One region of the Kitasatospora sp. NPDC032121 genome, then DNA from elsewhere that is predicted to be linked to it. Evidence: riboswitches for the same ligand, from Rfam matches in the RefSeq annotation. Region 1 holds a riboswitch; each other region holds the start of a gene.
The links. Region 1 has a riboswitch for cobalamin ahead of metE (5-methyltetrahydropteroyltriglutamate--homocysteine S-methyltransferase). Riboswitches for the same ligand answer to the same signal wherever they lie in the genome.

Region 2: it holds a riboswitch for cobalamin, as region 1 does, so the genes downstream of both, ACZ5OX_RS26360 (CoA-acylating methylmalonate-semialdehyde dehydrogenase) here and metE (5-methyltetrahydropteroyltriglutamate--homocysteine S-methyltransferase) in region 1, are expected to answer to the same signal.
Region 3: it holds a riboswitch for cobalamin, as region 1 does, so the genes downstream of both, ACZ5OX_RS22255 (cobalamin biosynthesis protein) here and metE (5-methyltetrahydropteroyltriglutamate--homocysteine S-methyltransferase) in region 1, are expected to answer to the same signal.

Annotation. Positions count from the first base shown of each region.
Region 1 is NZ_JBVILX010000003.1:341,459-349,208, reverse strand. It holds gene ACZ5OX_RS12525 (hypothetical protein) at 1-47, opposite strand, end outside; gene metE (5-methyltetrahydropteroyltriglutamate--homocysteine S-methyltransferase) at 82-2,397, opposite strand; cobalamin riboswitch at 2,571-2,779, opposite strand; gene ACZ5OX_RS12515 (acyl-CoA thioesterase) at 2,870-3,322, opposite strand; gene cobF (precorrin-6A synthase (deacetylating)) at 3,820-4,578, shown strand; gene ACZ5OX_RS12505 (MarR family winged helix-turn-helix transcriptional regulator) at 4,685-5,137, opposite strand; gene ACZ5OX_RS12500 (MFS transporter) at 5,137-6,600, opposite strand; gene ACZ5OX_RS12495 (zinc ribbon domain-containing protein YjdM) at 6,760-7,116, opposite strand; gene ACZ5OX_RS12490 (SulP family inorganic anion transporter) at 7,170-7,750, opposite strand, start outside.
Region 2 is NZ_JBVILX010000012.1:20,551-28,300, forward strand. It holds gene ACZ5OX_RS26330 (NAD(P)/FAD-dependent oxidoreductase) at 1-379, shown strand, start outside; gene ACZ5OX_RS26335 (3-phenylpropionate/cinnamic acid dioxygenase subunit beta) at 440-1,012, shown strand; gene ACZ5OX_RS26340 (alpha/beta fold hydrolase) at 1,147-2,010, shown strand; gene ACZ5OX_RS26345 (SDR family NAD(P)-dependent oxidoreductase) at 2,010-2,846, shown strand; gene ACZ5OX_RS26350 (acyl-CoA synthetase) at 2,866-4,449, shown strand; gene ACZ5OX_RS26355 (hypothetical protein) at 4,451-4,897, shown strand; cobalamin riboswitch at 5,020-5,210, shown strand; gene ACZ5OX_RS26360 (CoA-acylating methylmalonate-semialdehyde dehydrogenase) at 5,423-6,922, shown strand; gene ACZ5OX_RS26365 (acyl-CoA dehydrogenase family protein) at 6,931-7,750, shown strand, end outside.
Region 3 is NZ_JBVILX010000008.1:275,112-282,861, forward strand. It holds gene ACZ5OX_RS22245 (putative cobaltochelatase) at 1-1,505, opposite strand, end outside; gene ACZ5OX_RS22250 (cobyric acid synthase) at 1,502-3,016, opposite strand; gene ACZ5OX_RS22255 (cobalamin biosynthesis protein) at 3,013-4,083, opposite strand; cobalamin riboswitch at 4,191-4,323, opposite strand; gene ACZ5OX_RS22260 (alpha/beta hydrolase) at 4,788-5,798, shown strand; gene ACZ5OX_RS22265 (hypothetical protein) at 6,583-7,750, shown strand, end outside.

The DNA.
Region 1 (7,750 bases):
GCCCGCTGGAGGACGCGCAGCCGCCGGGGCGGGCGCGGCGGCCTCACCGCGCCCGCTCCGGCTCCCGCCAGCCGACCTCCGTCAGCCGGCCAGTTCCGCGCGCAGCGTCCGGGCGGCGGCGACCAGGCTCTCCAGCGAGGCCCGGGTCTCCGGCCAGCCGCGGGTCTTCAACCCGCAGTCCGGGTTGACCCAGAGCCGCTCCGCCGGGATCGCCGCCAGGCCCGCGCGCAGCAGGGAGACCGCCTCCGCGGTGCCGGGGACGCGCGGCGAGTGGATGTCCCAGACGCCGGGGCCCACCTCGCGCGGGTAGCCCGCCTCGGCGAGTTCACCGGCCACCTCCATGTGGGAGCGGGTGGCCTCCAGCGAGATGACGTCCGCGTCGAGGTCGTCGATCGCGGTCATGATCGCGCCGAACTCGGCGTAGCACATGTGGGTGTGGATCTGGGTGTCGGCCCGCACCCCGGAAGTGGCCAGCCGGAAGGCCTCGGTGGCCCAGTCCAGGTACGCCGGGCGGGCGGCGGCCCGCAGCGGGAGGGTCTCGCGCAGGGCCGGTTCGTCCACCTGGACCACGGCCGCGCCCGCCGCCTCCAGGTCGCCGACCTCGTCGCGCAGGGCGAGGGCGACCTGGCGGGCGGTGTCGGCGAGCGGCTGGTCGTCGCGGACGAAGGACCACGCGAGCATGGTGACCGGGCCGGTGAGCATGCCCTTGACCGGGCGGTCGGTCAGGCTCTGCGCGTAGCCGAACCAGTCGGTGGTCATCGGGTGCGGGCGGGAGATGTCCCCGGCCAGCACCGGCGGGCGTACGTACCGGGTGCCGTACGACTGGACCCAGCCGTGCCGGGTGGCGAGGTAGCCGGTGAGCTGCTCGGCGAAGTACTGGACCATGTCGTTGCGTTCGGGCTCGCCGTGCACCAGGACGTCCAGGCCGGCCTTCTCCTGGTAGGCGATGACCTCGCGGATCTCGGCCTCCATCCGCTCCCGGTAGGTGTTCGCGTCGATCCGACCAGCCGTCAGATCGGCGCGTGCGGTGCGCAGTTCGGTGGTCTGCGGGAAGGATCCGATGGTGGTGGTCGGCAGCAGCGGCAGGCCGAGCCGGGCGCGCTGGGCCTCGGCCCGCTGCGGGTAGGCCTGGGCCCGGCGGGTGTCGTCGGCGGTGACGGCGGCGGCCCGGGCGCGCACCGCCGGGTCGTGGGTGATCGGGGAGTTGGCGCGGGAGGCGAGGTCGGCTCGGTTGGCGGCGAGTTCGGCGGTGATCGCGCCGGTGCCCTCGCGCAGGCCGCGGGCGAGCAGCGCCGTCTCGGCGGCCTTCTGCTTGGCGAAGGCCAGCCAGCGGGCGATCTGCGGGTCCAACTCCCGTTCGGCGGCGGCGTCGAGCGGGACGTGCAGCAGGGAGCAGGACGGCGCGACGTCGACGATGCCGGCGAGGCCCAGCAGGGTCGCCAGGGTGGACAGCGACTTCTCCAGGTCGTTGATCCAGATGTTGCGCCCGTCGATCACCCCGGCGACCAGCCGCTTGCCGGGCAGGCCGCCGACGGCGGCGAGGTCCTCCAGGTTGGCGGCGGCCGGACCGGTGAAGTCCAGCGCCAGGCCCTCCACCGGGGCCTTGGCCAGCACCGGCAGCGCCTCGCCGAGCCGGTCGAAGTAGCTCGCGATCAGCAGCTTGGGCCGCTCGGTGAGGGCGCCGAGCTCGCGGTAGGCCCGGGCGGCGGCGTTCAGCTCGGCCGGGGTCCGGTCCTGGACCAGCGCGGGCTCGTCCAGCTGGACCCACTCGGCCCCCGCGGCCCCGAGCGCCGCGAGCAGCTCCGCGTAGACCGGCAGCAGCCGGTCCAGCAGGGTGATCGGCTGGAAGTCCTCGGCCACCCCGGGGGCCGGCTTGGCCAGCAGCAGGTAGGTCACCGGACCGACCAGCACCGGACGGGCGGTGTGGCCGAGCGCGAGGGCCTCCTCGAACTCGCCGACCGCCTTGGCCGGGTTCGCGGCGAACACCGTGTCCGGCCCCAACTCCGGCACCAGGTAGTGGTAGTTGGTGTCGAACCACTTGGTCATCTCCAGCGGCGCGACGTCCTGGTTGCCGCGCGCCATCGCGAAGTACCCGTCCAGCGGGTCGGCGTCGACCGCCTCCCGGTGCCGCGGCGGGATCGCGCCGACCGCCACGCTGGCGTCCAGCACGTGGTCGTAGAACGAGAAGTCACCGGTCGGGACCTCCCCGACCCCCGCCTCGGCGAGCTGGGCCCAGTTGGTCCGGCGCAGGTCGGCCGCGGTCGACAGCAGCGCCTCGGCCGTGACCACGCCCTTCCAGTAGCCCTCGATCGCCTTCTTCAGTTCACGGTCACGACCCTGCCGGGGGTAGCCGTACGCGGTGGCCACGGACGCCGCGGCTGCGGACTTCGCTGTCAAGGGACTCTCCTTCGCGAGCCTGAATCCTCAAGTGCACCGGTGGTGGCACGAGGACGCGAAGGGATGACGAACCGGACGGACACCCGCACCCGTGCACGGCTCCGCCTGGTATGGTCGCCGACCCGCCCACGAGGTCACCGGATGGCCGCACGCGAACGGTCGCGCACGGGCAGTGGCAGGTCTTCGGACTCGTGGGCACGCCCACCCGGCCGAAACCGGGGCGGACACCTACTGGCCGTCGCTTCCCAGACCCGTCCCGGGTCCAGTGCGTATGACGGCGGTCGTTCCCACTCACCGCTGCGGGGCAGTCCCGGACTGGCCAGTTGAAAGGCGTCACCGGGTTCCCTCTTACGACACCCCGCCTGGCGGACGGGGCGAACCAGCTGCGTCGCCAGCTTAGGGGCAGAAGGTCGCCGTCGAGGCGGAAATCTCGAAAGGCGTCCGTATCGTGGGACGTCGCCGCCGCGTACGGCTACTCGGCCGAAGGTCCGCGCAGCTTGTCGGGGCCGCCGTCCTCCGGGACCAGCTCGGGGACGGGGTGGGGCCGCCCCTGCGAGTCGATCGCCACGAAGACCAGCTCCGCCGTCGCCACCCGGGTCACCGGCCCGGCGAGGTTCCAACGCTCCGAGGTCACCTCCACCGACACGTCCATCGAGGTCCGCCCGACGCTGCCGACCCGGGCTCGGACGGTGAGGAGGTCTCCCGCCCGGACGGGCGCGAGGAACGACATCCCCCGGACGGAGACGGTGACCGCGGGAACACCGGCGTGCCGGCCCGCGGCCGCGGCGGCCGCGTCGTCGATCAGCTTCATCATCACGCCGCCGTGCACCGAACCGTAGAGGTTGGTGTCGTGGTCGCTCATGATGTGGGCGAGGGTGACCGCCGAGTCGGCCGGGGTGCGGGAGAGGACAGCGGGACTGGTCACAGCGACGGCCCGCCCGTCATGGCGCCGTGGGAATCGTGGTCGGCGTTCCGCTGCACGGAACTCTCCTTCGTGAGGTCGCGCACCTCGGGCACGCCGAGGAGCGGGCAGCCGTCCGTATACGGCCCACCCGCACCATCGGCCCGCCCTCGGGGTCGTGGTGGGCCGCGGGCCACCACGGCACGCGGGCAGCGGCAGGTCTTCGGACTCGTGGGCGCGCCCTCCCGGCCGAACCGGGACGGACACCCACCGGTCGTCGCTCCCCGGACCCGTTGCCGGGCCCGGCGCGCAGGACGGCGGTCGTTGCCGCTCGCCGCCGCGGGCGGTCCCGGACTCCCTCCGGGTTCCCTCGTGACGACACCCCGCCCGGCGGGCGGGGCGAACCAGCTGCCTCGCCAGCTTACGTCCATCCGCGCAGCTCACAGCCACCGCCCACCGCTTCGGCCGGCCATGCACGGCCCCCGGGCCCGTACGCCGGGGCGGACGGCAGAATGTCCCCCATGCGGCACATCTTCGTCATCGGCATCGGTGCGGGCGACCCGGACCACCTCACCCTGCAAGCGGTCAAGGCGATCGGTCGCACCGACGTCTTCTTCATCCTCGACAAGAGCGAGGAACGGCAGGACCTGATCGCGCTGCGCCGCCGGATGCTGGCCGAGCACGGACGGCCCGGGCACCGCGTGGTCGAGGTGCCGGACGCCGAGCGGGACCGCACGACCCCGGCGTACGCGGCCGCCGTGGACGACTGGCGCGTCCGCCGCGCCGACCTGGTCGAACAGCTGCTCGCCGAGCACCTCGGCCCGGGCGAGAGCGGCGCGTTCCTGGTCTGGGGCGACCCGGCCCTCTACGACAGCGTCATCGCCGTGGTGGACGACGTGTCCACCCGGGGCGGCGCGCCGTTCGAGTACCAGGTCATCCCGGGCATCAGTAGCGTCTCCGCGCTCGCCGCCCGGCACCGCACCACGCTGACCAGGGTCGGCCGCCCGGTGCAGATCACCACCGGCCGCCGCCTGGCCGAGGGCTTCCCCGAGGGGGTGGACGACGTGGTGGTGATGCTCGACGGCCGGGCCGCCTTCACCGAGATCGACCCCGAGGGGCTGGAGATCCACTACGGCGCCTACCTCGGCACCCCCGACGAGGTGCTCGACTCCGGGCCGCTCGCCGAGGCGGCCCCGCGGATCCGTGAACTGCGGGAGCGGGCCCGGGAGCGCAAGGGCTGGATCATGGACACCTACCTGCTCCGGCGCTCGGACGGCTGACGGCCCACGGCTGACGGCTCACGGCTCACGGCTCACGGCTCACGGCTCACGGCTGACCGCTTCTCGCTTCCCGCCGACCGGGTCAGACGGTGAGCCGACCGCGGCCTCAGTCCAGCAGCTTCGCCAGTACCCGGTCGAGCGCGCGCAGGTCCTCCGGCGGCAGTCCGAGCAGCGCGTCCGGCGGCGTGGTGAGGATCGCGGTGGCGAGCGCCGCCTTCGCCTCGCCCTCCTCGGTGAGGTGGACCAGCTTGGAGCGCCGGTCGGCCGGGTTGGTGATGCGTTCGGCGAGCCCGCGCCGCACCAGGTCGTCCACGATGACGGTGGTGTACGGCGGATCGGCGGTCAGCCGCTCGGCCAGCTCCCGCAGGGTGATCGGGCCGGCGGCGAGCCGGCGCAGCGCCCTGACCCGACTGAAGCTCATGCCCAGGGCGTCGGCGACGGTCTTGCGGCGGTCGTCGCGCTCCAGCACGAGCGCGTACATCCCCTGCCAGACCCGGGCCGCCATGGCGGCGTCGGCCCCGCTCCCCTTGGGGTGCCCGCCGGTGTCAAGGCGCTCCATCAGGCGTCCACCGTCTCCTTCGTCTCCTCGGTTCCCTCGGCCGGCTCCTGCTCGGCGAGCCGTCGCGCCACGCGCTCGGCCGTCGTCCGGGCCCAGCGGCCGGAAGTGAGCGTACCGGTGACCAGCACGGCCGCCCCGCAGCCGGCGATGATCCACCAGGCCGTCCGCGCGGCCCCGGTGAAGTCCGCCGGGTCCGCCAGGGCGGTTCCGGCCATCAGGGCGCCGGTCACCGCGACGCCCAGGGACTGGCCGACCTGCCGGCTGGTGGAGGCCACGGCCGCCGCCACCCCGGCCTGAGAGCGGGGCATCCCGGAGACGGCGGTGTTGGTGATGGGCGCGTTGACCAGGCCGAAGCCGGTACCGAAGAGCAGGAAGGCGACGACCAGCAGCCCGGTCGGCAGGTGCTCGGAGTAGCCGACCGCCTGGAGCACGGCGCTCGCGGTGAGCGTCGTCCCGGCCAGCAGCAGCGGCGTGCGCGGCCCCCGGGTGGCCACCATCCGGCCGGACAGCGGCGCGGTGAGCAGCGACATGACGGCCATCGGCAGCATGAACAGCCCGGCGTGCAGCGGGTCGAGACCGCGGACGTCCTGGAGGTACAGGGAGCTGAGGAACAGGAAGCCGCCGAGGCCGGCGAAGGCGGCGACCGCGATCACGGTGGCACCGGAGAACGGTGCGGAGCGGAAGAACCGCAGGTCGATCAGCGGGTCGGTGCGCCGGGGTTCGTACCAGAGCAGGCCCAGCAGGGCGGCCGGCGCGGCCGCGGCGCAGCCGAGCACCACGGGCGAGGTCCAGCCGCGCTCCGGCGACTCGATGATCGCGTAGGTGAGGGCGGCGAGCAGCACGATGACCAGCAGCTGTCCGATCGGGTCCACCCGGCGGGTGCGGGCCGCCCGCGACTCCGGCACGTAGCGGGTGGTGAGGAAGAGTGCGGCCAGGCCGATCGGGACGTTGATCCAGAAGATCGCCCGCCAGCCGGCCGACTCGACCAGCGCGCCGCCGATGATCGGCCCGGCGGCCATGCTGATGCCCACCACGCCGCTCCAGACGCCGATCGCGCGGGCGCGCTGCCGGGAGTCGGTGAAGGTGTTGCTGATGATCGACATGGCGACGGGGTTCAGCATCGAGCCGCCGACCGCCTGCAGCATCCGCGCGGCGATCAGCCAGCCGAGCCCGGGGGCGAGGCTGCACAGCAGGGAGGCGCCGGTGAACACCACCAGCCCGATCCGGAACACCCGGCGGCGGCCGATCCGGTCGGCGGTGGAGCCGGAGAGCATCAGCAGGCTCGCCAGTACCAGGGTGTAGGCGTCGACCGTCCATTGCAGTCCGGACACCGAGGTGTCCAGGTCGCGCCGGATGGCGGGCAGGGCCACGTTCAGGATGGTGTTGTCGAGGCTGACGATCAGCAGGCTCATGCAGCAGATGGCGAGCACGAGCCAGGGCCGCGGTCGAGCGGCATCGGGCATGACGAACGCTCCATGATTATTTGTGTTGTTGTAATCATTGTGAGCATATAACTAACTCGGGCGACGGCTCCACCCCCGCCCCCGGGGAGTCCTCCGGACGACGAAACGGCCGCGCCCCGCCGATCTCCTCGGCGGGGCGCGGCCGTTCAGGCGCGCGGGTCAGGCCTTCTTGACCACGCTGGACTTGAGCTGCATCGCGCCGAAGCCCTCGATCCGGCAGTCGATGTCGTGCCCGTCGACACCGTCCACCAGCCGGATGTTGCGCACCTTGGTGCCGGCCTTGATGCCGGAGACGCTGCCCTTGACCTTCAGCGCCTTGACCACCGTGACGGTGTCGCCGTCGTTCAGCACGTTGCCGACGGCGTCCTTGATCACACGCTCGCCGGCCGGCGCTCCGTCCTGGTCGCCACCGCCGGGCACCCACTCGTGGGCGCACTCGGGGCAGACCATGAGGGCGTTCATCTCATAGGTGTACTCGCTGGAGCACTGCGGGCACGGGGGGAGGTTGTCGCTCATGAGTTCAGATTATCCAGGGTGTTCGGGGGTGGCCTGAGGGACGGGTGAGGAGGTCAGCGGGGGTGCCGGTGCCGGCGGGCACCGGCCCCGGCGGCCGTGCGGCCGTGGTCGGCGGGGGCCGTGCGGTCGTGGTCGGCGGGAGCCGACCGCTCGCGCAGGTGGGTGCGGGCGTGGGCGATGGCCTCGGGGGTCGTGGCGAAGACGTGCCCGTCGGCGCGCAGCCCGTCCAGCACGCCGAGGGCGTCCAGCGGGCGGTGGTGTTCGTCCCGCACGCCGGAGACCAGCACCAGGGTGCCGCGCCGTCGGAGCGCGGAGATGGCGTCGCCGAGGACGGTCGCCCCGCTGGCGTCGATCGCGCTGACCCGCGACATCCGCAGGATCGCGACCTCGACCTCGGCGGACTCGGTGAGTTCGAGCAGGAAGCGGTGGGCGGCCGCGAACAGCAGCGGCCCGTCGATCCGGTAGGCGACGATGTGCTCGGCGAGCAGCGCCCGCTCCTCCTCGCCGTGGTCACCGCGGTCGGGCCGGGGCCCGGGAACCTCCCGGCCGGAGGGCCCGGGAACCTCCCGGCCGGGGGCCTCGGGAACCTCGGCGAGCAGCGGGACCTGTTCCACCCGGGCCGCCCGGGCGACGG
Region 2 (7,750 bases), on a different contig from region 1:
GCACACCGACGGCACGCTGCTGCCCCGCGCCGAGCACTGGGAGGCCGCCCAGAAGGACGGCGCACGTGCCGCCGCCACGCTGCTCGGTGCCCCGGCGCCCGCCGCCGAGGCGTCGTGGTTCTGGACCGACCGGCACGGACACCACATCGAGGGCGTGGGCCACATGGCGTCCGCGACGCGGATCGTGACCAGGGGCTCGTTCGACGACCCGTCCTTCGCCGTGTTCGGCCTGGCCGACGGACACCTGGTCGCCGCGGCCGCCGTCGACGACTCCGTCTCCGTCCGCGCGGCCCGCCGGCTGATCGACCGCCGCGTCCCGGCCGACCCCGACCAGCTGGCCGACCCGTCCGTCAGCCTGCGCGCCCTCCTGCGCGGCTGACGTGCCGCAGGGCGGAACAGCGCGTACCGACCGCACGCACAGAAGGGATCGAATGACCCCGTGAGCACGAGCACCGAAACCGCCCCGTCCCGCGCGGGGGCGCGGGCCGACCGCGACACCCACTTCGAGGTCGAGCAGTTCTACTACGAGGAGGCCGACCTCCTCGACGCCGGCCGCTACACCGACTGGCTCGACCTGCTCGCCGACGACCTCGACTACTGGATGCCGACCCGCACCAACCGGCTCCGCCGTCAGCAGGCGCTCTCCGTCGCGGCGCGCGGCGAGGCCGCCTTCTACGACGAGACCAAGGAGAGCCTGGCCTGGCGGATCCGCCGCTTCGACTCCGGCATGGCGTGGTCCGAGGACCCTCCGTCCCGCACCCGGCACCTGGTGACCAACGTCCTGGTCCGCCATGTGGACCCGCAGGAGCACCCGGAGTTCACCGAGGAGGACCTCCAGGTGCGCTCGGCCTTCCTGGTCTACCGCAACCGCCTGGAGCGCGAGGAGAACGTCTTCGCCGGCGGCCGCACCGACCTCCTGCGCCGCACCCCCGACGGACTGCGGGTGGCCCGTCGGACCGTCCTGCTGGACCAGAACATCCTCCAGGCGAAGAACATCTCCACCTTCTTCTGAGGCTTTCGAAGCCTGACCCTCTCAGCCCCGCCTCTCAGCCCCCCCTTTCAGTCCCGCCTCTCAGCCCCGCTTTTCAGCCCCCCTTTCAGTCCCGCATTTCAGCCCCGCCGCCTCACTGCCGATGGGAACCCCCTGTGACCGACCTCCACCTCAAGCACCACCGCGTGGCCACCTCGCTCGGCGAGATCGCCGTCGCGGAGACCGGGCAGGGCCCGGTGCTCGTCATGCTGCACGGCGGCGGCCCCGGCGCCTCCGGCGTCAGCAACTACCACCAGAACCTGCCCGAGCTCGCCCGGCACTTCCGCGTGCTGCTGCCGGACCAGCCCGGCTTCGGCGACAGCTACCGCCCCACCGAGGAGGACCTCGACCAGCGGTCCATCACCGAGATCACCACCGACGCCCTCTACCAGGCGCTGGACTCCCTCGGCGTCGAGACCTTCCACCTCCTCGGCAACAGCCTCGGCGGCGCCGCCGCCATCGCCATGGCCCAGCAGCGCCCCGAGCGGGTCACCCGCCTGGTGCTGATGGCCCCCGGCGGCGGCTGGCTGCCCTTCGGCCCGACCCCGACCGAGGGCCAGAAGGAGATGTTCCGCTACTACAACGGCACCGGGCCGAGCGAGAAGAAGATGGGCGCGTTCATCCGCACCATGGTCTTCGACCACCGGCAGTTCGGCGCCGACGTGGTCAGGGCCCGCTACGAGGCCTCCCTCGACGAGAGCCACGTCGCCTTCTACCACCGCTACAACGCGGCGTTCGCCAAGCGCGGCGGCATGGACCCGCTCTGGCGCGACCTGCACCGGATCACGGCGCCGACCCTGCTGCTCTGGGGCCGCGACGACCGCACCATCACGCTGGACGGCGCCCAGCTGATGCTCAAGCACATCCGGGACGTCCAGCTCCACGTCTTCGGCCGCTGCGGCCACTGGGTGCAGCTGGAGCGCCGGGCCGAGTTCGAGCGGCTCGTGACCGGCTTCCTCGCCGAGACCGGGGAGGCGTGATGAGCCGCGGCTGGCTTGACGGGTACGCGACGCTGATCACCGGCGGCGGCTCCGGCATCGGACTCGCGGTCGCCGAACGCTTCGTGGCGGAGGGCGCGTGCGTCACCATCCTCGACCGGGACAAGGCACGCCTGAACGAGGTCGTCGAGGCCTCCGGCACGCCCGAGCGCTACCACGCGGTCGCCGCCGACGTGCGCGACCCCGAGGCACTGCACGCGGCCGTCGCCGCGACGGTGGAGCGCTTCGGCAAGCTCGACACCCTGGTCGCCAACGCGGGGGTGTGGGACTACCAGCGCCAGCTCACCCGGCTGACGGCGAAGGACCTCGACAGCGCTTTCGACGAGGTGTTCTCCATCAACGTCAAGGGCTACCTGCTGGCGGCCGAAGCAGCGTGGCCGGAACTGGTGAAGACCCGCGGCAGCATCATCATGACGCTGTCCAACGCCTCCTTCTTCGTCAACGGCGGTGGCCCCCTCTACACCGCCAGCAAGCACGCCTGCCTCGGCCTGATGCGCGAACTGGCCTACGAGCTCGCCCCCAAGGTCCGCGTCAACGGGGTCGCCTGCGGAGGCATGAACACCGACCTGCGCGGTCCGCAGTCCCTCGACCTCGCGGACCGCTCCATCTCGGCGTCCTTCGCGAAGCGGGGGCCCGGCACCCCGCCCCCGCCCATCCCGCTGCACGACTCCAGCACCGAACCGCGCGACTTCACCGGACCGTACGTCCTGCTGGCCGCGCGCGACCAGAGCGGCCCCATCACGGGCCAGGCGATCTCCGTCGACGGCGGGATCGGTGTCCGCGGGTTCGCCAGCGCCGCAGGCGGCGACCACCTCTGAGCTCAACGAGGAGCCCACCGTGACCACGCCACACCCCCACAACTCCGGCATCGCGGTCGACCTGAACCCCGCCGCGGCCGTCGCCCGCAACGCCCGGTACCACGCGGACACCGTCGTCGTCGACTACCCGGGCGGCGACCTGACGTATCGTCAACTCGATGACAAGGCCGCGCGACTGGCCACCGTCCTGGCCGAGGGCGGGGTCCGCGACGGCGACCGCGTCGGCTACCTCGGGCTGAACAGCGCGGCCTTCTTCGTCACCATGCTGGCCGCCTTCCGCCTCGGCGCGCTGTTCGTCCCGGTGAACTTCCGCTTCGCCGACCCCGAACTCGCCGGGGTGCTGCGCAGCAGCGGCGCCACCGCCGTCGTCTGCGAGGAGGGCCACCGGGCCTGCGTGGACCGGGTCCGCGACGGGACGGACCTGCACCGCTTCCTGCTCGTCGACGACGACCCCGAGGCGCCGGCCGGTCCGGCGCGGGGCTGGGAGCCGTGGTCCCCCCTCCTCGCGGCGGCCGAGCCCACCCCCACCGTCGCGGTGAAGCGGGCCGACGACCCGGCCATCCTGATGTTCACCTCAGGCACCACCGGAACCCCCAAGGGCGTCGTCCTGACCCACGGCAACGTGTGGTGGAACTCGGTCAACGTGGAACTGCGCCTGGACACCAGGCGCGGCGACACCACCTACGCGGCGGCGCCGCTGTTCCACATCGGAGCGCTGAACAGCTTCGCGCTGCGCACGCTCACCCGGGGCGGCACCGTGGTGGTGCGCCGGACGTTCGATCCCGAGCAGTGCGCCGACGACCTGGTGCGGCTGGGGGTCAACTCGATGTTCGGCGTGCCGCAGATGTTCGCCGCCCTGGGCCGGGTGCCGGGCCTCTTCGAACGGGACCTCGGCCGACTGAGGGCGGTCGTGGTCGCGGGCGCCCCCGTCCCGCCCTCGCTGGTCCAGCAGTACGCCGAGCGCGGCCTGCTGCTCCAGCAGGCGTGGGGCCTGACCGAGACCGCGCCGTTCGCCACCCACCTCCCGTCGGAACTCACCCTCGACAAGATCGGCTCGGCCGGCGTCCCCATGCCGTACACCCAGGTGCGGGTGGTCGACGCCGTCACCAAGCGGCCGGTGGAGACGGGCCGTCGGGGCGAGATCGTCGTCCGCGGCCCGAACGTGGCCGCCGGCTACTGGAACAACCCCGAGGCGACCGCCGAGGCGTACGACGAGGAGGGCTGGTTCCACTCCGGGGACATCGGCTACCTGGACGAGGACGGCTGCCTGTACGTCGTCGACCGCCTCAAGGACATGATCATCAGTGGCGGGGAGAACGTGTACCCGGCCGAGGTCGAACAGGCCCTCGCCGGCATGCCGGGTGTCCTGGACGTCGCCGTCGTCGGCTTCCCCGACCCGCAGTGGGGTGAGACCGTCGTCGCCGTGGTCTCGGTGGCCGAGGGGACCGGCATCACCCTCGACGACGTGCGCGACCACGCGGCCCGGCACCTGGCCCGGTACAAGCTGCCGCGCCGCCTCAAGGTCGTCGAGACCGTGCCCCGCAACGGCTCCGGCAAGCTCAACAAGCCGGTCATCCGGCAACTCGCGGCCGAGGAGGAGTGACGTGCTCCCCGTGCCACCGCTGCCGAACGTGAGCCTCGCCCCGGGCTTGCGGACCGAGACGCGCCGGAGCACCCGCCACGCCCTCGACCTGCGGGTGACGGGCGGCATCGAGGTCCGCTTGGAACGGTGCGCGGCCGGCCGGCTGCGCGACGCCTACCCGGTGGGGCTGCGCGACCTGGAGATCCGGGTGGACGCCTGCGCCGACGAGGCCCTGCCCGCTCTGCTGACGGCCTTCGCCGACGCGCTCGCGGCGGCGGACCCCGGGTGCCGGCGGGTGGTCTTCGCGGCGCCCGCCGACGACCGGACGCGTCTCGCGGCGGCGGCGGAAGCGGGCTTCCGGCACGTCGTGGACATCGACCTGGTCAGCGGCGAGTACGGCCTGCTGACCAGGGAGCCGGAGTGGGCGACCCGGATCGACTCCGCCCTCGACCGGGTCCCCGGGGCCTGAGGGGGCCCCTTGCGCCGCCCGTCCCCGGCCGGAGGCCCAGCCTCCGGCCGGGGACGGGCCCGTCGGCCCGGTGGGGCCGGACGGTGATCCGCGCGAAAGGCCCCCGCGACCCCTGGACTTACTAGGACGTCCAACTATATGGTCGATGACAGGTCCGCGGTGTCAGGGAAGCCGGTGTGAGTCCGGCACGGTCCCGCCACTGTGACCGGGGAGTTCGTCCTCGCGAGGGACGGCCACTGGCAGCCAGCCGGGAAGGCCTGAGGGCGTGCGGTGATCCGGGAGTCAGGATACCGGCCGCGGGTGATCCGTGTTTTCCACGAGGATGGAGACGACACGCATGACTCCGGGCTGCTCCCGTTCCGCTGCTCCTGGCTGTCCTGTGCCGACGACTGCCGGGGCCCACTCGCTCTGACAGCTCGTCATGCCACCGCCACCGTGACGTCGCGGGGCCGCATCACCGTGCGCCCGCCCGTCGGCGGCGGCCTCCATTCCTCCTCTCCCCGACCCTGTCGAGAGTAGGAACCGATGGTCCGTGAACTGACCCACTTCGTCGGCGGCAAGCGCGTCGCCGGGACGTCCGGCCGCTTCGGCGACGTGTACGACCCCAACACCGGCCGGGTGCAGGCCCGGGTGCCGCTGGCCGACCGCGCCGAGGTCGAGGCGGTGATCGCCGACTCCGCGCAGGCCCAGCCCGCGTGGGCGGCGTGGAACCCGCAGCGGCGGGCGCGGGTGCTGCTGCGATTCCTGCAACTGGTCGAGCAGGAGAGGGAGGAACTGGCCCGGCTGCTGTCCGCCGAGCACGGCAAGACCGTCGCGGACGCCCACGGCGACATCCAACGCGGCCTGGAGGTCGTGGAGTTCGCCGCCGGGATCCCGCACCTGCTGAAGGGCGAGTTCAGCGACAACGCCGGCACCGGCATCGACGTCTACTCGATGCGCCAGCCGCTCGGTGTCGTCGCCGGCATCACGCCGTTCAACTTCCCCGCGATGATCCCGCTGTGGAAGGCCGCACCCGCGCTGGCCTGCGGCAACGCCTTCGTCCTCAAGCCCTCCGAGCGCGACCCCTCGGTGCCGCTGCGGCTGGCCGAGCTGTTCCTGGAGGCCGGGCTGCCACCCGGCGTGCTCAACGTGGTCAACGGCGGCAAGGAGGCCGTGGACACCCTGCTGGAGGACCCGCGGGTCGAGGCGCTCGGTTTCGTCGGCTCCACGCCGATCGCCCAGTACGTGTACGCGACCGCCGCCGCGCACGGGAAGCGGGCGCAGTGCTTCGGCGGCGCCAAGAACCACATGATCGTGATGCCGGACGCCGACCTCGACCAGGCCGCCGACGCGCTGGTCGGTGCCGGCTACGGCTCGGCCGGAGAACGCTGCATGGCGATCTCGGTCGCCGTCCCGGTGGGTGAGGAGACCGCGGACGCCCTGGTGGCCAAGCTGGTCGAGCGGATCGCCGCGCTGAAGGTCGGCCGCTCGGACGACCAGGCGGCGGACTTCGGCCCGCTGGTGGGCCGCGACGCGCTGGACCGCGTCCGCGGCCACCTGGACCTCGGCGTCCGGGAGGGCGCCGAACTCGTCGTGGACGGAAGGGACTTCCGCCTCCCCGGCCACGAGGACGGCTACTTCCTCGGCGCCTCGCTGTTCGACCGGGTCACCCCGGACATGCGGATCTACCAGGAGGAGATCTTCGGCCCGGTGCTCACCGTCGTCCGCGCCGCCGACTACGAGGAGGCGCTGCGGCTGCCCAGCGAGCACGAGTACGGCAACGGCGTGGCCATCTACACCCGGGACGGCGACACCGCCCGCGACTTCACCCGCCGGGTGAACACCGGCATGGTCGGCGTCAACGTGCCCATCCCGGTCCCGATCGCCTACCACACCTTCGGCGGTTGGAAGCGCTCCGCCTTCGGCGACCTCAACCAGCACGGGCCGGACTCGATCCGCTTCTACACCCGCACCCGCACCGTCACCTCGCGCTGGCCCTCCGGGGTCAAGGAGGGCGCGAGCTTCACCATGCCGACGATGGGCTGAGGCGGGCCGTGCACGCTCAACTGACCGACGATCAACTCGCCATCGTCGAGACGACCCGGGCCTTCGCCCGCGAGCACCTCGCGCCGAACGCCGTCGAGTGGGACCAGGCCAAGCACTTCCCGGTGGACGTGCTGCGCAAGGCGGCGGAGGTCGGCCTGGCCGGCGTCTACGTCGGCGAGGAGTCCGGCGGATCCGGGCTCACCCGCGCCGACGGCGTGCTCGTCTTCGAGGCGCTGGCGACCGGCTGCCCCTCGATCGCCGCCTACCTGTCCATCCACAACATGGTCGCCTGGATGATCGACCGCTACGGCGACGACGCCCAGCGCGCCCGCCGGCTGGCTGGTCTCTGCACGATGGAGACCCCCGCCAGCTACTGCCTCACCGAGCCGGGCGCCGGCTCGGACGCCGCCGCGCTGACCACCCGGGCCCGCCGGGACGGGGACGCCTGGGTGCTGGACGGCGTCAAGCAGTTCATCTCCGGCGCCGGCGCCTCCGAGGTCTACCTGGTGATGGCCCGCACCGGCGGCCCGGGGGCCGACGGGGTGTCCGCCTTCGTCGTCCAACGGGACGACCCCGGCGTCTCGTTCGGGCCGAACGAGCGGAAGATGGGCTGGAACGCCCAGCCCACCCGGCAGGTGCTCCTCGACGGGGTGCGCCTGCCCGCCGACCGCCTGCTCGGCGCGGAGGGCGAGGGCTTCCGGATCGCCATGAGCGGGCTGAACGGGGGCCGGCTCGGCATCGCCTCCTGCTCGATCGGCGGCGCGCAGGACGCCCTGGAGCGCGCCACCGGCTACCTGGCGGACCGTGAGGCGTTCGGCGCCCGGCTCC
Region 3 (7,750 bases), on a different contig from region 1:
AGCAGCAGGGCCCGCCCGCTGCGCCCGCGCGCCGCCTGATGCGGCGCGGCGGCCTGGAGGGTGGCGGTCAGGTGCAGCCGGCCGAGCGCGCCCTGCGGGCGGCGGGCGCGGATGGTGTGCCCGCCGGTGGTCTCGGCGGGGGAGCGGCGGCCCTGGGCGCCGCGCCCGGTGCCCTTGACGGTGAACAGCCTGGTCCGGTACGGGTCCCCGGCGGCGACCGGCGCCGACTCCCGTGCGGGGGCCGGGTGCTGGGCCGGTACGGGCGGCTGCGCGGGGGCTTCGGCGCCCTCGGTGGCGGGCGCCTCGGGAGCGGGCGCCTCGGGCGAGTGGGCCTCGGGGCCGCCGTCGGACGGCTCGGGTGCGCCGCCGCCGTCAGGGCCGCCGCCCTCGGGTCCGCCGTCGGGGCCGCCGTCCTCCGGCCCCCCGCCCGGCCCGCCGTCGCCGTCGCCGTCCGGGCCGGGCCCGTCGCCCTCGGGCTCCGGGTCGTCCTGCCCGGCGTGCTCCTCCAGGGTGCGGTCCAGCTGCTCCTCGTCCAGCCCCGGCGCGTCGAAGGGGTTGCGGCGGCGCCGGTGCGGCAGCGCCAGCCGGGCGGCCCGTCGGACGTCCTCCTCCAGCACCTCGGTGCGCCCGTCCCAGGCGGCCAGCGCGACGGCGGTGCGGGCCATCACGATGTCCGCGCGCAGTCCGTCCACCTCGAACGCCGCGCACACGGCAGTGATCTGACGCAGCGCCACATCGGTGAGCTCGACCGCCGGCAACAACTCCCGGGCCGTGGTGATGCGTTCGGCGAGCGCCCGCTCCTCCCCGGCGAACCGCGCAGCGAAGCCCGCCGGGTCCGCGTCGTAGGCGAGCCGGCGGCGGACCACCTCGGCGCGCTCGACCGGGTCCCGGGTGGCGGCGATCTCGACGGTCAGACCGAACCGGTCGAGCAGCTGCGGCCGCAGCTCGCCCTCCTCCGGGTTCATGGTGCCGACCAGTAGGAACCGGGCCGCGTGCCGCACCGACACGCCCTCGCGCTCGACGTACGAGCGCCCCATCGCGGCGGCGTCCAGCAGCAGGTCCACCACGTGGTCCTGGAGCAGGTTCACCTCGTCGATGTACAGCACGCCGCGGTGCGCCCTGGCGAGCAGCCCTGGCTCGTACGCCTTGACGCCCTCGGCCAGTGCCCGCTCCAGGTCCAGCGAGCCGACGATCCGGTCCTCGGTCACGCCGACCGGCAACTCGACCAGCTGGGACGGACGTTCGGACGCGGACGGGGCGACGTGCGGCCCGTCCGGGCACTGCGGGTCGGGTGCGGCCGGGTCGCAGGCGAAGCGGCAGTCGTCCACGGTGGCGATGGACGGCAGCAGGCCGGCCAGCGCGCGCACCATGGTCGACTTCGCGGTGCCCTTCTCGCCGCGCACCAGCACGCCGCCCACGGCCGGGGAGACCGCGTTCAGCAGCAGCCCGAGCCGCAGGTCGGCCATGCCGACGATCGCGGTGAACGGATAGCGGACGTCGGTCATGCGTCACTCCCAGGGGCCCCGGGCGGGAGGAACGGCAGCGATCCGGCCGCCGGCACCCCGCCCTCGATCAGCTTCCACAGCGCGTCGGTGTCCGCGTGCTCCTCGATCAGGTCGCCCAGCCGGTCCAGCCGGGCCTCGCGCGCCGCGGCGAAGGAGGTGTCCGGCGCCGGGACGAACGCCCGCCCGGACAACTCGGCGACCTCGCGCAGGAGTTCGCGACGGAATCCGTCGTTCTCCAGCGCGCCGTGCCAGGTCGTGCCCCAGACCGCGCCCACCCGGCAGCCGTCCAGGAAGGCGTCCCCGCCCTCGACCGTCACCACTCCGTGGTGGATCTCGTAGCCCTCGACCCGCTGCCCGTACGCCTCGCCGACCGGGCGGGCCAACACCTTCTCTGCGCCGAACCGCACGTGCGTCGGCAGCAGCCCGAGGCCCTCGACGGCGCCCGCCTTCGACTCGACCTCGTCCACGATCGAGTGCGCCAGCATCTGGTAGCCGCCGCAGACCCCGAGGACCGGCAGGCCGGCCGCCGCCCGCGCCCGCAGGGCCGGCTCCAGGCCGCGCTCGCGCAGCCAGGCGAGGTCCGCGACGGTGGCCCGGGTGCCGGGCAGCACCACCAGGTCGGCGTCGGCCAGCTCCTCCGGCCTGGTCGCCCAGCGCACCAGCACGCCCGGCTCCTGCACGAGCGCGTCCACGTCGGTGAAGTTGGACAGCCGGGGGAAGCGCACCACGGCCACCCGCAGCACGTCCGCGCCGAGCGGCCCGGGCCCGTCCGCCCGGTCCACCACCGTGGACAGGTCCAGCGAGTCCTCGGCGTCCAGCCAGAGCCCGGGCAGCATCGGCAGCGTGCCCAGCACCGGACGGCCGGTCAGCTCGCGCAGCATGTCCAGTCCGGGTGCCAGCAGGCGCGCGTCGCCGCGGAACTTGTTGACGAACCAGCCCGCCACGTGCCGCTGGTCCTCCGCCGACAGCAGCGCCAGCGTCCCGTACATCGCCGCGAAGACCCCGCCCCGGTCGATGTCCCCGACCACCACCACCGGCAGGGCGGCGGCCGTGGCCAGGCCCATGTTGGCGATGTCGCGGTCGCGCAGGTTGATCTCGGCGGGCGAGCCCGCGCCCTCGCAGACCACCACGTCGTAGCGGCGGCGCAGGTCGGCCAGGCACTCCAGGGAGCGCTCCAGCAGGACGGGCTTGCGCTCGCGGTAGTCCAGCGCGCCCACCTCGGCCACCGGCCTGCCGAGCAGCACCACCTGGCTGCGGCCGTCCGCGCCCGGCTTGAGCAGCACCGGGTTCATCGCCGCCTCCGGCTCCACCCGGGCGGCCTGTGCCTGCATCGCCTGGGCGCGGCCGATCTCGGCGCCGTCGGAGGTGACGAAGGAGTTCAGCGACATGTTCTGCGCCTTGAACGGCGCGACCCGCACGCCCTGGCGGGCGAGCCAACGGCAGATCCCGGCCGTCACCACGCTCTTGCCCGCGTCCGAGGTCGTCCCCGCGACCAGCAGTGCGTTGCTCATCCCCGTCCCCTCATCCTCGGCAGCAGTCGCTTCGCCGGCACCCGTTCCGTCAGCACCCGTTGCGTCAGCGCACGTTTCGCCAGCACCCGTTTCGCCAGCATCCGCAGCAGGACGTGCCCCGCGACCGTCGTACCCAGCGCCAGCGCGCCCACCCGCCGGGAGAGCGCGCAGGCCCGCTCGATGTCGTCCACCGTCACCGGCCGCAGCTCCGCGCCCAGGACCGGCCGGTTCTCCACGCGCTCGCCGTACCGCAGCGTCCCGCCCAACCGGACGCCCACCGCGCCGGCGAACGCCGACTCGGCCTGGCCCGCGTTCGGGCTCGGGTGCGCGGAGCCGTCGCGCCGCCAGACCCGCCAGGCCGTCCGCGGTTCGGGCGCGGCGGCCACCGTCAGCAGGGCCGTCAGCCGGGCGCCCGGCCAGCCCGCCAGGTCGTCCAGCCGGGCCGAGGCCCAGCCGAACCGGGCGTAGCGCGGCGAGCGGTGGCCCACCATGGCGTCCAGGGTGTTCACGGCGCGGAAGGCGAGCAGGCCGGGCGTGCCGGCCAGGGCGCCCCAGGTCAGCGCGTTGACCACGGCGTCGGCGGTGTTCTCCGCCACCGACTCGACCACCGCCCGGGCGATCTGCTGCCCGTCCAGCGCGCTCGGATCCCGCCCGCACAGGTGCGGCAGCCGTTCCCGCGCGGCCGTGAGGTCGCCCGCCGCCAGCGAGCGGCCGATGGTGCGCGCCTCCCGGGTCAGCGAGGTGCCGCCGAGCACCGTCCAGGTCGCGGCCGCCGCCAGCGCCGCCCGGCCCAGCGGGCGCCGGCCCACCGTACGGTCCAGGGCGAGCGCGCCCGCCGCGACCGCGCCCACGCACAGCGCCGTGTACCCGGCCCCGGCGGCGCGGCCGTCGCGCCACAGCCGCCGCTCCAGCCGGGTCGCGGCGCTGCCGAAGACGGCCACCGGGTGGCCCCGGCGGGGGTCGGCGAAGCGGGCGTCGGCGGCGTAGCCCGCGGCGGCGCCGAGCGCGAACGCGGCGGCGCGGGTCAGCGGGCGGCGCACGGAAGGGGAAGGCGCGGGCGGGATCATCGGTCGCACGGCGGAAGGCAGCTCGGGGTCGGGCAGGGCGGGGCAGCCTGCATCGCGTGCGTGTCCTCACTCAGGGTCCGCGCCCTGGATCGACGTGACGGCGGCGAGAGTCTCCTGGCTTCCGGGTCGAACGCACCCTCGGAGCCTTCCAGCGGCCGTCGACGGCCCGCCGTGGCGATGTTCCGAGCGTGCTCCCCGGTGACAGTGGCGGGACCGCGCCGGACTTCCACCGGCTTCCTCTCCATGCCTCCGTTTGGCCCCAGGATCCCATCACGGGCCCGAACCGGGAGTCAACCGAGGTCACGGAGGGGTTGGTCACACCCGGACGCCGCTGACGCCCCGTGGGACCGGCCGGCGCGGCGGGCCGAGGACGGGGCCTGCCGCTGCCCTCGTCCTCGTCCTCGGCCTTCGTCTTTCCGCCGGCCCGCCGTCCTCGCCACCCGTCTGTGGCGCCACCTCGGCAGAGCCAGGGCCGCCGGCTCCTCGGCAGGGCCGGTCCGCCGCCCGGGTGACCCGGACGGCCCAGCCCGGTGGCCGGGCGGGCGGGGCGCCGGTGAACTGGTGTCCGAACACCGTCCGGTCCGTGAGGCACGAGAGCGGGGAACGAAATGCGTTGGGGAACCGCAGCCGTCGTGGCGGCCGCCGCGGTCGGGGCCGCCGTGCTGGTGATCGGCCGTCGGGCATCCGAGCGGATGGTCCGTCCGGTGACCACTGTTCAGGAGTCCGCTCCGGTCGTGGTCCTCGGCCTCGCCCCCGGGCGGGTCACCTTCACCCGCGGCCCCGGGAGCCTGCGCCCCGGCCGCTGGGCGGTCGAGTGGGCGGACGGCGGTCACGCGGTCGTCGAGGAGGTCCTGCACAGTGACGAGCAGGAGGTCACCCGCCGGCTGGTCCGCGCCGACCGGGGCACCCTCACCCCCGGCACCGAGGTCCGCTTCACCCCGCGGGTCCACCTCGGCGACCCCACCGAGGCGCTCGGCCTCGCCTTCGCCGACACCGCCGTCGACGGCGAGCTCGGCGCCCTTCCCGCCTGGCAGCTCGACGGCAAACGCGGCACCTGGGTGATCCTGGTGCACGGCCCCGAGGCCGACCGTCGGCAGACCCTCCCCGTGCTCCCCGTCCTCGACCGGCTCGGCCTGCCCGCCCTCGCCGTCACCTACCGCGGCGACCGGGGCGCCCCCGCCTCCCCGGACGGGCTCAGCCACTTCGGCGAGACCGAGTGGCGCGACGTCGAGGCGGCGATACGGCTGGCGCTGCACAGCGGCGCCGGCAACGTGATCCTCTACGGCTGGTCCCTCGGTGCGACCATGGTCCTCCACACGGCGGCCCGCTCCGCCTGGTCGCACGCCGTCCGGGGCCTGGTCCTCGACTCACCCGTGCTCGACCTCCCGGCCTCAGCCCGCCGGGACGCCGCCCGCTCCGGCTTCCCGGGCGTCGCGGCGGAGCTCGGCGCCCTCGCCGCCGAGGGCCGGACCGGCGTCGACCTCGCCGACTTCGGCCGCATCGCCGAGGGTGCCGACCTGCGGGTGCCCACCCTCCTCCTGCACAGCCCCGAGGACCGGATCGCCCCCTTCGGCGCCGTCCAGAAGCTGGCCGCCGCCCGCCGCGACGTGGTCAGCCTCCAGGCCTTCCCCGGCGCCGACCACGCGACCCTCTGGAACAGCGCCCCCGAGCGCTATGCCGAGCTCCTCCGCCGGTGGCTCACTCCGCTGCTCTAGCCGCCCTCCGCGCGAGCCCTTCCGCTCGAGCCGTTCCGCGCGAGCCGTTCCGTGCGAGCCTTTCCGCGCGAGCCGTTCCGTGCGAGCCTTTCCGCGCGAGTCCTGCCGTACGAGCCGTTCCGCGTGAGCCCCCCTCTCCGCGCGGGGCGCTTTCGGCCGGGTCCCGTCGGTTTTTCCGCTCGGCTTCCCCCCGTCTACGAATGAACGTTTCTCCCATTACGTCGAGCGCGCACGAGAAGTCGGCCCGTCCGACTTCTCGTGCAGCACGATCCCCCCGCCCCCGCCCGCCATCCGTCCGGATTCGGGCTGGACAGCCCGGCCGGAAGTCGGGGGAGGGGATTGCCCGTGCGAAATCCGGCGCGTCGTCAGGGGCAATAGTTGGCCCGATCCCTTACCCCCCACCCGTACGCACGGTGACCGGTCGAGTATTCCCGGCAACCGATGCGCCCGGGATGGCATGGGCAGGCCATACGTTTCCGGCCAGGCGGTTTGCCGCTGTTGCCCGATCTTGCGGAGGTGCCGCCGCCGCTCGCCCGGTCGTACGGACAACCGGATGTGACAGAAGGCCGGTACAAGGGGAAGACTGCTCGACGTGACGTCTCGGAACCCGCGCGACCGTGATGCCCCGCTCCCGCCGACGATCGGTACCGGTGCGACGGTGACCCGTCTCCCCGGAACGGCCCAACGGCCCGCCGGTGGCAGGCCGGGCGGGGCGGGTGTCCCCCGTAACGGAGTACCCCGGCGACGGGGGCCGGCTCCGGCTCCCGGGCGGGGTCGGGTTCCCGTGCCGGAGGGCTTCCCGGCACCCGCCGAGCTGGCGCCGCTGGCCCGCCGGATGCTGGTGGACGCCGTCCGGGTCGCCCGCTGGGCCGGCGAGCTGGCCGAGGTCGACAAGCGCGGCGAGCTGCTTCCCGAGGACGCCCGTGCGGCGGGCCGGGCGCTGGCCATGACGGTCGGCGCCGCCGCCAAGGCATGGGGGCAGGCGCTGCTGGTGGGTCTGGTCGAGGCCCGGGACGGCGGAGCCGGCCCCGGCTGGCGCCTGCACGCCTGGGAGCACGACGACGAGGCCGTGGTGCGCGGCTGGTCGGCGCTGTTCGACGCCTGGACCCTGCTCGCCCCGGTGCCGCCCGCCGCGCTGCGCGGCGTGTTCGCCGTACTCGCCGGGCAGGCCGTGGACCAGGCTCCGCAGCTGCTCTCCTTCCTGCACCTGGTGGACGGCCCGGTCGCCGAGAGCGAGCTGCTGGAGCTGCTGCGCCGCGGGCTGGACGAGCGCCGGGTCGGCGCGGGCCTCGGCGGCCCGGGCCTGTCGCCGGTGCCGCACGCGGCCTCGGCCGTCTCCGCCGTCCGCGGCACCTGCCGCGCACCGCAGATCGACACCCCGGCCGCGCCCTCGGACGTGGCCGCCGTCCTGGACTGGATGCTGGACGGCCTGGCGGCGGTCGGCGCCCTGGTGCGCAGGAACGATGCCGCGGAGCTGTCGCCGCTCGGCCACTGGGCGGTGCGGGCCAAGCTGGAGGAGATCTGCACGGTCGCCCAGACCGCGGCCGGGCACATCGAGCAGAGCGCCTTCGAACTGCTGAACGCCTGCGCCGACTACTCGCCGGGCCCGGCCCGCGCCGAGTTCCGCGCCTGGGTCGCGGCCCGTCCGGCGGACCGCGCGGTGGGCGAGCTGCTGGAGGCCGCCCGGGGCGACGACGCGCTGGTGCGCGGCCTGGCCTTCGAGGCGCTGCGGGTGGCCGGAGGGCCGGCCGAGCAGGCGGTGCGCGCCGCCGTGGACGCGCCGGTGCTGCGCCCCTACGCGCTGCTGTGGCTGGCGGAGCGCGCGGACGAGGGCGTCTCCCCGGCGGACGTGCTGGGCGCGGAGGACGCGGCCTGGCTCTGGGTGGACACCGCGGCCGCGGTGCTCGACCACGGGGAGACCGAGTTGCTGGTGGGCCACGTCGAGGGCGCCT